DNA from 3 places in the Methylobacterium sp. A49B genome. Region 3 is predicted to be linked to each of the others. Evidence: predicted binding sites of a transcription regulator. Region 3 holds the regulator's gene; each other region holds the start of a gene.
The links. The regulator PhoB, encoded in region 3, activates phosphate uptake and scavenging genes when phosphate is short. The targets are predictions, from matches to a motif close to TGTCATNNANCTGTCAT.

Region 1 (3,275 bases), on a different contig from region 3:
CTTCTTCGTCTCCGGATAGCGCTGGAAAAGCTCGGTGACGAAGGGATCGAGGCGGCGGGTGCGGGCCAGCGGCTGCGGGGCGCGGTCGCCGATCCGGGCCGAGAGCTGCGTCCGCGGGCCGCCGTCGAACACGTTGACCACCAGCGTCGTGTCGGCCAGCGCGTCCTGGGCGATGGGCGGCCGGAGGCCCTGCATCGGCCGGGTGTGACGGATCACCTCGACCGCGCCGGCCCGCGCCTCGCTCTCGAACAGGATGCGCATCGTCCCGTCCGGCTGACCCTGCGCCGGGACGTAGCGCGTGGTGTAGTCGGCGCCCCGGACCGACAGCACGTGGAAGCCGTTGGGCGTGCCGTCGCGACTGTCGGCCGAGGGGATGCCTGTGCGCGTGTCGGGCCCGCTCCACCACGAGCCTGAGACCGCCGTGAGGACGTGGTGGTGGTGTCCCTCGGCCGGGTAGTGATGCTCGGTGGTGTGGGTGTGTCCCGCGAGGCTCAACACCTTGCGCCCCGCCAGCAGGTCGAGGAGCGCGGCCCGATCGGTCGTCGTCCCGTGCGGGTCGTCAGGCGTCGTGTCGGTGAAGAGCGGGATGTGCATGGCGAGTACGATCAGGTCGTCTCGCGGGATCTCGGCGAGCAGATTGCCGAGGAAGGCGAGGCCGCGCTCGCCGATACGCCCGCGATAGGTGTTGGCGCCGAGCGGGACCGGTGGACCCAGCCACTCGACGTTGTCGAGCAGGACGAACCATGCCCGCCCCTGCCGGAACGCGTAGGTGGGCGACCCGAAGACCCGCTTCCACGTCTCGCGGCTGTAGCGGGCATCCGGCGCCTGCATGTTGAGGTCGTGGTTGCCCGGCAGGCTGTACCAGGGCTGGCCGATCTGGCCGACGATGCGGTTCGACCGTCCATAGAGCGACAGGTCGTCGAACAGCACGTCGCCGGTGGTCAGGCCGAAGGCCGCCGGGATCGCCATCGCGCGGGCGACCGCCGTATCGCGCACGTGATCGAGTTCGGAGCGGCTCTCGGGCTGCGGATCGGTGAACAGGAGAACGTCGTAATCTGCGGGCTCGTCGATCCGCGTCAGGGTGAAGTCGAGCGAGGCCGGCAGCTTTCCGGTGGGGGCGACGCCCCCGTAGCGAAGGCCGAGTTCGGCCGGCGTGCCGCCGGGCTGGTAAATGTAGGTGTGGCGCGGAACGTTGTCGGCGTCGCGGGGCAGAGCGTAGCCGGGCGGCTTGATCACGAAGATCGCGCCGTCGCCCTGCAGCGGCAGGCGGTAGCGACCCTGGTCGTCGGTGCGCGCGACCTCGCGCCCGTTTGAGATCAGCACTCCTGGCAGGGGAGTCCGCGCGGTACTGCCCGCCTCCGCGGCGAAGACGATGCCGGTGGCCTGCCCCGCCTCCTGCGCGACGCCGCGAGCCGAGACCAGCCCCAGTCCGGCGAGGCCAGCGACGGTCGCCCGGCGGGTCAGACGTGCGTCGCCGATTTGTGGTTCTCGCGACATGGGCGGGCTCCTGCTCGACATCCGGACCGATCGCCTGCGGGGTCTCTTGTCGATGCGGCGGCGACGATCCCAGCGGCCAAGCAGAGGTGTTTGACCGCCGGATGACACGAGCGCCTGAAACGCGAGAGGCCCGCACCTCGGCGGGAGGTACGGGCCTCGGGACCTTCGCGTTCGCGGGTCTGAGGCGGGATTACTCCTCGTCGCCGGGCTCGAAGGTCTGCGGCATCGGCTCGGCGCTGGCGACAGGCGTCGGAGCGCCGATGGTGGAGGGCACGTTCACCCCGTCGCGCTTGTAGATGTCGTCACGGAATTGCACGAGGCCGTCTGGGGTCGACCAGGCGGTGATGTAGGTCCAGTAGACCGGCACCGGCTGGGCGATGTTGGCGTCGACGCGCTTGCCGCTCTCGATCGCCTCCTCGACCTTCTGGCGATCCCAGCCGGGCGTATCCTTCAGGAGCCACGTGATGTACTCGCGCACGTTCTGGACGCGGACGCAGCCCGAGGAGATGAAGCGGAAGTCGTCGCCGAACACGCCCTTGGTGTTGGTGTCGTGCATGAAGACGCCGTAGGGATTCGGGATGTTGATGCGCACGATGCCCATCGAGTTGAAGTCGGCGCCCGAATCCTGCCGGTAGGTGAACCGGGTGCCCTCGTCGGAGAACCAGTTCACAGACTTCGGCGAGATCTCGGAGCCGTTCGACAGGATCCGGATCTTGTTGTCCGTGAGGTAGTTCGGATCCTTCTGCATCTTCGGGATCAGGTCCTTCTTCACGATGGAAGCCGGGACCGTCCAGGTGGGGTTGAAATTGATCTGCGTCGCCTTGGTGTTCATGATCGGCGACTGCCGGTCGATCTTGCCCACGCCCGCGGCGTGAAGGGTGACGACCTGACCGTTCTCCACCGTCTCGACCAGAGCGGCCGGGATATTGGTGATCACGAAGCGCCGGCCGAGATCGCCCGAGTAGGAGCGCAGGCGGACGACGTTGGTCTCGAGCTGGCGCAGCCGCACGTCGGCGGGCACGTTCATGGCCTGCTGGGTGGCGAGGCTCATCGTGCCGGTCTGGCTGAGGCCGTGGCGGGCCTGGAAGCGCTTCACGCCGGCCGCGACATAGGAATCGTAGACGCCCGAACCGCCGGCCGCCTGATCGAGGTCGCCGGTGACGATGAGGCGCTGGCGGATCGCCGCCACGGCCGGGCCGCGCGAACCGACCCGCAGGTGATCGGCGCCGGAGACCGGGCGCCAGCCGCCGCGGGCCACGATGTCCTTGTAGCGCTCGACCATCTGCTCGGTCGCCGCCACGGTCTGGGGCGAGAGGATCGGAACCGTCTCGCGCTGCACCTGCATCCCGGCGGGCGAGGCGTAGTCCTGCGCCCACTCGGCCTGGGCGTAGTTGCCCTGCTCGCGGGCTTCGGCTGCGCCGAGGCCGAGCGCCCCGAGGGCGGCGACGCTCAACAGCGCGGTGAACCGGTTTTGTGCCTTCATGCGCATCGGTCGCTGGCTCTGGTCCGGAGTTCGTCAGGTCGTGACGGGAGCGGATTGTCTCGTGCGCCACGGTGTCGGGATGGCGTTAAGAGTCCCTATCGAAGGGGCCGGATTGTGGCATCGGGGTGCGCAAGCGCACGCTCCGGCCCGATGCGGCAACCGAGCAACATGCACGAACCCGCGCCTGTGGCGCTGATGCCATAGCGTCCCTTGAAACCAACCGGATGCGGTCGCTGGCCGGCGATGATGCGGCCTGTCTCTGTGCCGGCGGCGGCGTGGTCGCGAGCGCTGACGC
Region 2 (3,275 bases), on a different contig from region 3:
ACTTTGATCTTCGTGTTATGCGGCAGCCGGCTCGCATCGGCCAGCATGCTGCGCTGATGGTGCGGATTCGTGTGGAAGACGTCGAACGAGCAGCCCAGCATCTGGTCGACCTGGACCGGCAGATGCTGCTCGATCGTGGCCAGCGTATTACGCGACGTGGCATTGAGATAATCGATCTTGAAGTCGTCGTTCAGGTCGGCGGTCATCACCGCGACCGGAACGTTGTCGATCATCGTCAAAAGTCGGGTGATCTCCTTCTTCTTTGCCGAAATGTCGGAGGCGAACTTGATGACCTTTACCGGCTGGCCCTTCGCGTCCAGGATCGGGTTGTAGGTCGCTTCCAGCCAGACGGTGGCGCCCTCCTTGTCGATCCGGGGGAACTCCCCGGTCACGTAGTGGCCGCCTTTCAGCCTGTCCCAGAACGCCGCATATTCGGCTGTCTGCGCATAAGTATCATCGGCGAAGATGCGATGATGCTTGCCGACAACCTCCGCGAGCGAGTATTTCATCACTTTGAGGAAGTTTTCATTCGCGTTCAGAACCTGACCGTCCAGTCCGAACTCGATGATGGCCAGTGATCGATCGAGCGCTTCGATCTTGGCTTGCGCCTCGCTGTACGTCGCACGCTTGAACATGATTTCGTATGCTCCAAACCGACGCCGTGTAGCGCCCGCTCGGTTAAAGATAGTCTAATCGACAGCTATTTTCGTTTTGCTCGTTCCTGCTGGCCACGAAAAACTCAAGGACGTGCGATAAGACGCGAGGTATTACTGATCATAAATTTTTATGAGGAGAAAAATTACTCGATATGCGTTTAAATATCAGAACCATCCGCGAATGCGGAAGTATACGATTGGCGCGACCGCACTCAGGAGGATGAGGGCGAGGGCGTAGGGGTAGCCGTAGGCCCAATCCAGCTCCGGCATGTGCTTGAAGTTCATGCCGTACATCGAGGCGATCAGCGTGGGCGGGACACCGACCACAGAGACCACGGTCAGGACACGGAAGACGTTGTTCTGCTCGATGTTGATGAGGCCGAGGGCGGCGTCGAGGAGGAACTGAACGTTCTCGGCCAGCCGGGTCTCGAACTCGTCGAGGGATTCGATGTCGCGCCGGATCGTGTCGAACCGGCCGTCCTCGGGCAGGCCGAGGCCGTCGCAGGCGGCCGAAACGAACGGCACGATCCGCTCCAGGCCCAGCAGGCTCGCGCGGATCTTGCCCAGCACTTTTCCCCTGTTGCTGATGCCGCGCAGGATCCGGCGCAGGGCGAGATCGCGGCGGCGGGGCGGCGGGCTCTCAAAGCGGCGGCGGTCTTTGCCGCGGACGTCGAAGTCGAAGATCCGGGTCGACAGCGAATCGAGTTCCGACGCCATGTCCTCCAGGGCGTCGGCGAGGCTGTCCACCAGCTCCTCAAGGACCACCAGGAAGATCTCGCTCGGAGTCGTGCTCCCGTCGCCGTCGGAGATCCGCTTCGCGGAAGAGTCGAAGGCGCGCAGGTCGTGGAAGCGGATCGTGACGAGATGATCCTTGGTGAGCAGGAAGCCCAGCGGCTTCAGCTGCGATGCGCTCTGCTCGAAAGTGATCATCGGCGTCGAGAGCGAGAGGCCACCTTTGACCCGGCGCAGGCGGCTCGATGTCTCGACCTCCGAAAGGGCGGCCCGGGACGGGACGCGCAGGCCAGTGGCCGCCTCGACCGCGGCGGCTTCCTCGGAGGTTGGATCATTCAGGTCAAGCCACACGGCGTCGGCCGCGACGGCGCTGCCGGGTTGCGATGCCACCGGGCCGTGGGGTCCGTGCAGGTTCAGCATCGGGGCGCGTTATCCGTGAGGGAGAAAGAGGGCGCCGCCGCGTCATCGCACCGTCGCGCGGGGGTGCGACAGCCTTGACTCGGACACGGACCGAGCCTATCTCGCCGCCGTCTTTGGCACTCGCCGAGACAGAGTGCTAACAGTCGAGTTCGCGAGCGGTCCCGCCGGCCGCATCAACGCCAACTCCAGACCTGAAGCAAGAGGGCAGCTCATGAAGTTCCGTCCGCTGCACGACCGCGTGGTCGTCCGTCGCATCGAGAGCGAGGAGAAGACCAAGGGCGGCATCATCATCCCGGACACCGCCAAGGAGAAGCCGCAGGAGGGCGAGATCGTCGCCGTCGGCCCCGGCGCCCGTGACGAGCAGGGTCGCGTCAACCCGCTCGACGTCAAGGCCGGCGACCGCGTCCTGTTCGGCAAGTGGTCCGGCACCGAGGTCAAGATCGACGGTCAGGACCTTCTGATCATGAAGGAATCCGACATCATGGGCGTCGTCGCCGTCTGATCGGATCACCCGTCATCGCCCTTTGAGGCCGTCCCGGCCTTGGGGTTCAACCAGTAGCTAAGAGGCACACAATGGCAGCGAAAGACGTTCGTTTCTCCGCCGACGCCCGCGATAAGATGCTGCGCGGCGTCGACATCCTCGCCGACGCGGTGAAGGTGACGCTCGGCCCGAAGGGTCGCAACGTCGTGATCGAGAAGAGCTTCGGCGCCCCGCGCATCACCAAGGACGGTGTGACGGTCGCCAAGGAGATCGAGCTCTCCGACCGTTTCGAGAACATGGGCGCCCAGATGGTGCGCGAAGTGGCCTCGAAGACCAACGACATCGCGGGTGACGGCACCACCACCGCGACCGTGCTGGCCCAGGCCATCGTCCGCGAGGGCGCCAAGTACGTCGCCGCCGGCATCAACCCGATGGACCTGAAGCGCGGCATCGACCTCGCCACGCAGGCTGCCGTCAAGGACATCACCTCGCGCGCCAAGAAGGTCTCGACCTCCGACGAGGTCGCACAGGTCGGCACCATCTCGTCGAACGGCGACACCGAGATCGGCCAGATGATCGCCCACGCCATGCAGAAGGTGGGCAACGAGGGCGTCATCACCGTCGAGGAGGCCAAGACCGCCGAGACCGAGCTCGACGTCGTCGAGGGCATGCAGTTCGACCGCGGCTACCTCTCCCCGTACTTCATCACGAACGCGGAGAAGATGGTCGCCGAGCTCGAGGATCCCTACATCCTCATCCACGAGAAGAAGCTCTCGTCGCTCCAGGCGATGCTGCCGGTGCTCGAGGCCGTGGTTCAGACCGGCAAGCCGCTCCTGATCATCGCCGAGGACATCGAGGGCGAGGCGCTCGCCACGCTCGTGGTCAACAAGCTCCGCGGCGGCCTGAAGGTCGCGGCCGTCAAGGCGCCGGGCTTCGGCGACCGCCGCAAGGCGATGCTTGAGGACATCGCGATCCTGACCAAGGGT
Region 3 (3,275 bases):
ACCTCGGCGCTCGACCCGATCTCCACCGGCCGGATCGAGGAGTTGATCGAGCAGCTGCGCGACGAGTTCACCATCGTGATCGTCACCCACAACATGCAGCAGGCGGCGCGCATCTCGCAATTCACCGCCTTCATGTATCTGGGGCAGCTCGTGGAATTCGGTCCGACCAACCGGATGTTCATGAACCCGACCGAGCGGCGCACGCAGGACTACATCACCGGGCGGTTCGGCTGATCGGGCCGGACGCTCCGGCGAACCATACCGGCCTTCGCCGCCGCGGCGGCGGGGCGGCGGATCCCCGCCAGCCCCCGCGGATCGCGATGCGGGGCCCTTATCGAAGGATCCACCATGCCCGGCCATATCGTCAGCTCCTACGACACTGACCTGGAGGATCTGCGTCGCTCGATCTCCGAGATGGGCGGCGTGGCCGAGAAGATGACCGCGGAGGCGACCGACGCCCTCGTGCGCCGCGACGACGGGCTCGCCCAGGCGGTGATCATCGCCGACAAGCGCCTCGACGCGCTCCAGCGGGACATCGAGGAGCGCTCCGTTCTCCTCATCGCCCGGCGCCAGCCGCTGGCGATCGACCTGCGCGAGACGATCTCGGCGATCCGCGTCTCGGGCGACCTGGAGCGGATCGGCGACCTGGCCAAGAACGTCGCCAAGCGCGTGGTGGCGATCTCCGACCACGCCCCGGCGCAGAAGATCGTGCTGGGTGTCCGCCACATGAGCGACCTCGCCGAGGGACAGCTCAAGGATGTGCTGGACGCCTATGCGAGCCGCGACATCCAGGCGGCCCACGACGTCTGGGAGCGCGACGGCGAGATCGACGCGCTGTACAATTCCCTGTTCCGCGAACTCCTGACCTACATGATGGAGGATCCGCGCAACATCTCGTTCTGCACGCATCTCCTGTTCTGCGCCAAGAACGTGGAGCGGATCGGCGACCACACGACCAACATCGCCGAGACCATCCACTACCTCGCCACCGGCGAGACCCTGGCGGGCGACCGGCCGAAGAACGATGCGTCGAACTACGCGACGGTGGAGCGCGGGCAGGCTCCGTAGTCGGGCCGCCTCGACACAGGCGCCGGGGCGCGCTCATTCCTGTGGGGCGCCGCCGGAGAATCGGTGGGTACGGGTTGAGGCTGAGCGGCGCCTCCCGCACCTTCCGCCCGGCCGCCCGCTCCGGAGGGGGCCGGCGCGTCCGCAGGCTGAACGGCGCCGCCTCGTGAACGGGTCATCGAACGTGAGCATGCAAGTCCTGATCGTCGAGGACGAGGAGGCGCTGACCACGCTGTTGCGCTACAATCTGGAGGCCGAAGGCTTCCTGGTGGACACGGCGGCGCGGGGCGACGACGCGGAGCTGCTCCTGGCCGAGCGGATCCCCGATCTGGTCCTGCTGGACTGGATGCTGCCGGGCCTCTCCGGAATCGAACTCTGCCGCCGCATCCGGGCGCGGCGCGAGACCGAACGGCTGCCGGTGATCATGCTCACCGCCCGCGGCGAAGAGGGCGACCGGATCCGGGGCCTCGGGACAGGGGCCGACGACTACATCGTCAAGCCGTTCTCCGTGCCGGAACTGCTCGCCCGGATCCGGGCGCTGCTGCGCCGGGCCAAGCCCGCCCACGTCTCGGACCGTCTGGCCGCCGGCGACCTGGAACTCGACCGCACCGGGCACCGCGTCCGCCGCGGCGGCGAGGAGCTGCATCTCGGGCCCACCGAGTTCCGGCTGCTGGAGTTCCTGATGCTGGCGCCGGGCCGGGTCTTCTCCCGCGAGCAGCTCCTCGACGGGGTCTGGGGACACGACGTCTACATCGACGAGCGCACGGTGGACGTGCATGTCGGGCGCCTGCGCAAGGCGCTGAACAGCCCGCGCCAGCCCGATCCGATCCGCACGGTCCGCGGTTCCGGATACGCCTTCGACGAGACCTTCGCGCTGGAGGCGTAGCCCCGCTCAGCGGGCGAGCGCCGCGCTCCGGCCCGCGCCAGCCGGCACCGCCTCCAGGGCCGCCAGGACCGTCCCCTCGGTGAGGATCTGCGGCAGCACCTGCGGCGTCCCGCTGCCGCTGTAGAGCAGGTAGAGCGGCACGCCGCTGCGCCCGTGCTTCTCCAGAAGGCGGGTGATCTCGGGGTTCTGGTTGGTCCAGTCACCCTTCATGTAGGTCACGTCGCGCTCGGCCATCGCGGCCCGCACGGCCCTGGTGTTCAGCGAGGTCGCCTCGTTCACCGCGCAGGTGATGCACCACGCCGCGGTCATGTCCACGAAGACGGGGCGACGGGCCTCCACCAGGGCGTCGAGGCGGGCCTGGGTGAACGGCTCGACGCCGTCGGCGGCGGCCTGTGCGATCGGCGCGGCGCGGTCCCGCGGAAGCGTCGCGGCGACGGCCCCGACGGCGGCCAGCGCCAGGATTGCGGCGGCCTGCGCGATCCGCGAGGTCCGGGGTCCGGCGTGCCCGTGCTCCCAGGCCCAGGCGGCGAAGCCCACCAGCACGAGGCCGATCAGGGCCGCCAGGAGGCCGCGCGGATCGACCTGCTGTGCCAGCACCCAGACAAGCCACGCCACGGTGGCGTAGACCGGGAAGGCCAGGACCTGCTTGAGCGTCTCCATCCAGGCGCCCGGCCGCGGCAGCGCCCGCAGGGCCGGCGGCCAGAGGGTCAGGACCAGGAAGGGCAGGGCGAGGCCGAGGCCCAGGCTCGCGAAGACCGTGAGCGCCACGGCGGCGTTCTGGGTCAGGGCGAAGCCCACCGCCGAGCCCATGAACGGCGCCGTGCAGGGTGTCGCCACCAGGGTGGCAAGGACGCCCGTGAAGAAGGAGCCGCTCAGGCCGGGGCGCCGGGCGAGGCCGTCGCCGATGCCCGCGAGCCGGCCGCCGACATGGACCACGCCGGACAGGCTCAGGCCCATGGCGAAGAGCAGGTAGGCGAGCCCCGCCACCACGAGGGGCGATTGCAGCTGGAATCCCCAGCCGATCGCAGACCCGCCGCCCTTCAGGGCGATCAGCAGGGCGGCGAGCCCCAGGAAGCTCGCCAGCACCCCGGCGGTGTAGGCGAGGCCGTGCAGCCGCAGGCGCGACGGGCTCTCGGCCGCGTGCCGCACGAGGCCGAGGACCTTGATGGACAGGACCGGGAAGACGCAGGGCATCAGGTTGAGGATCAACCCGCCGAGGAAGGCGAACACCGCGGCGGTGGCGAGCGTCAGCGTGTCGATGTCGGGGGCGGGCGTCTGCGGGACCGGTACCGACGCGGCCGGGGCCGACGACGCGCTCACGGGA

Region 1: ACLBX9_RS13520 (calcineurin-like phosphoesterase C-terminal domain-containing protein) is a predicted target of PhoB. The motif match lies at 1,588-1,604, and genes of this name have one in related genera.
Region 2: ACLBX9_RS22695 (CorA family divalent cation transporter) is a predicted target of PhoB. The motif match lies at 1,849-1,865, and genes of this name have one in related genera.

What each region holds. Positions count from the first base shown of each region.
Region 1 is NZ_JBKFBO010000094.1:33,456-36,730, reverse strand. It holds gene ACLBX9_RS13520 (calcineurin-like phosphoesterase C-terminal domain-containing protein) at 1-1,497, opposite strand, end outside; gene ACLBX9_RS13515 (L,D-transpeptidase family protein) at 1,688-2,986, opposite strand.
Region 2 is NZ_JBKFBO010000117.1:298,112-301,386, reverse strand. It holds gene ACLBX9_RS22700 (methyl-accepting chemotaxis protein) at 1-635, opposite strand, end outside; gene ACLBX9_RS22695 (CorA family divalent cation transporter) at 822-1,808, opposite strand; gene groES (co-chaperone GroES) at 2,020-2,310, shown strand; gene groL (chaperonin GroEL) at 2,382-3,275, shown strand, end outside.
Region 3 is NZ_JBKFBO010000114.1:60,229-63,503, forward strand. It holds gene pstB (phosphate ABC transporter ATP-binding protein PstB) at 1-234, shown strand, start outside; gene phoU (phosphate signaling complex protein PhoU) at 349-1,068, shown strand; gene phoB (phosphate regulon transcriptional regulator PhoB) at 1,256-1,951, shown strand; gene ACLBX9_RS20425 (protein-disulfide reductase DsbD family protein) at 1,958-3,275, opposite strand, start outside.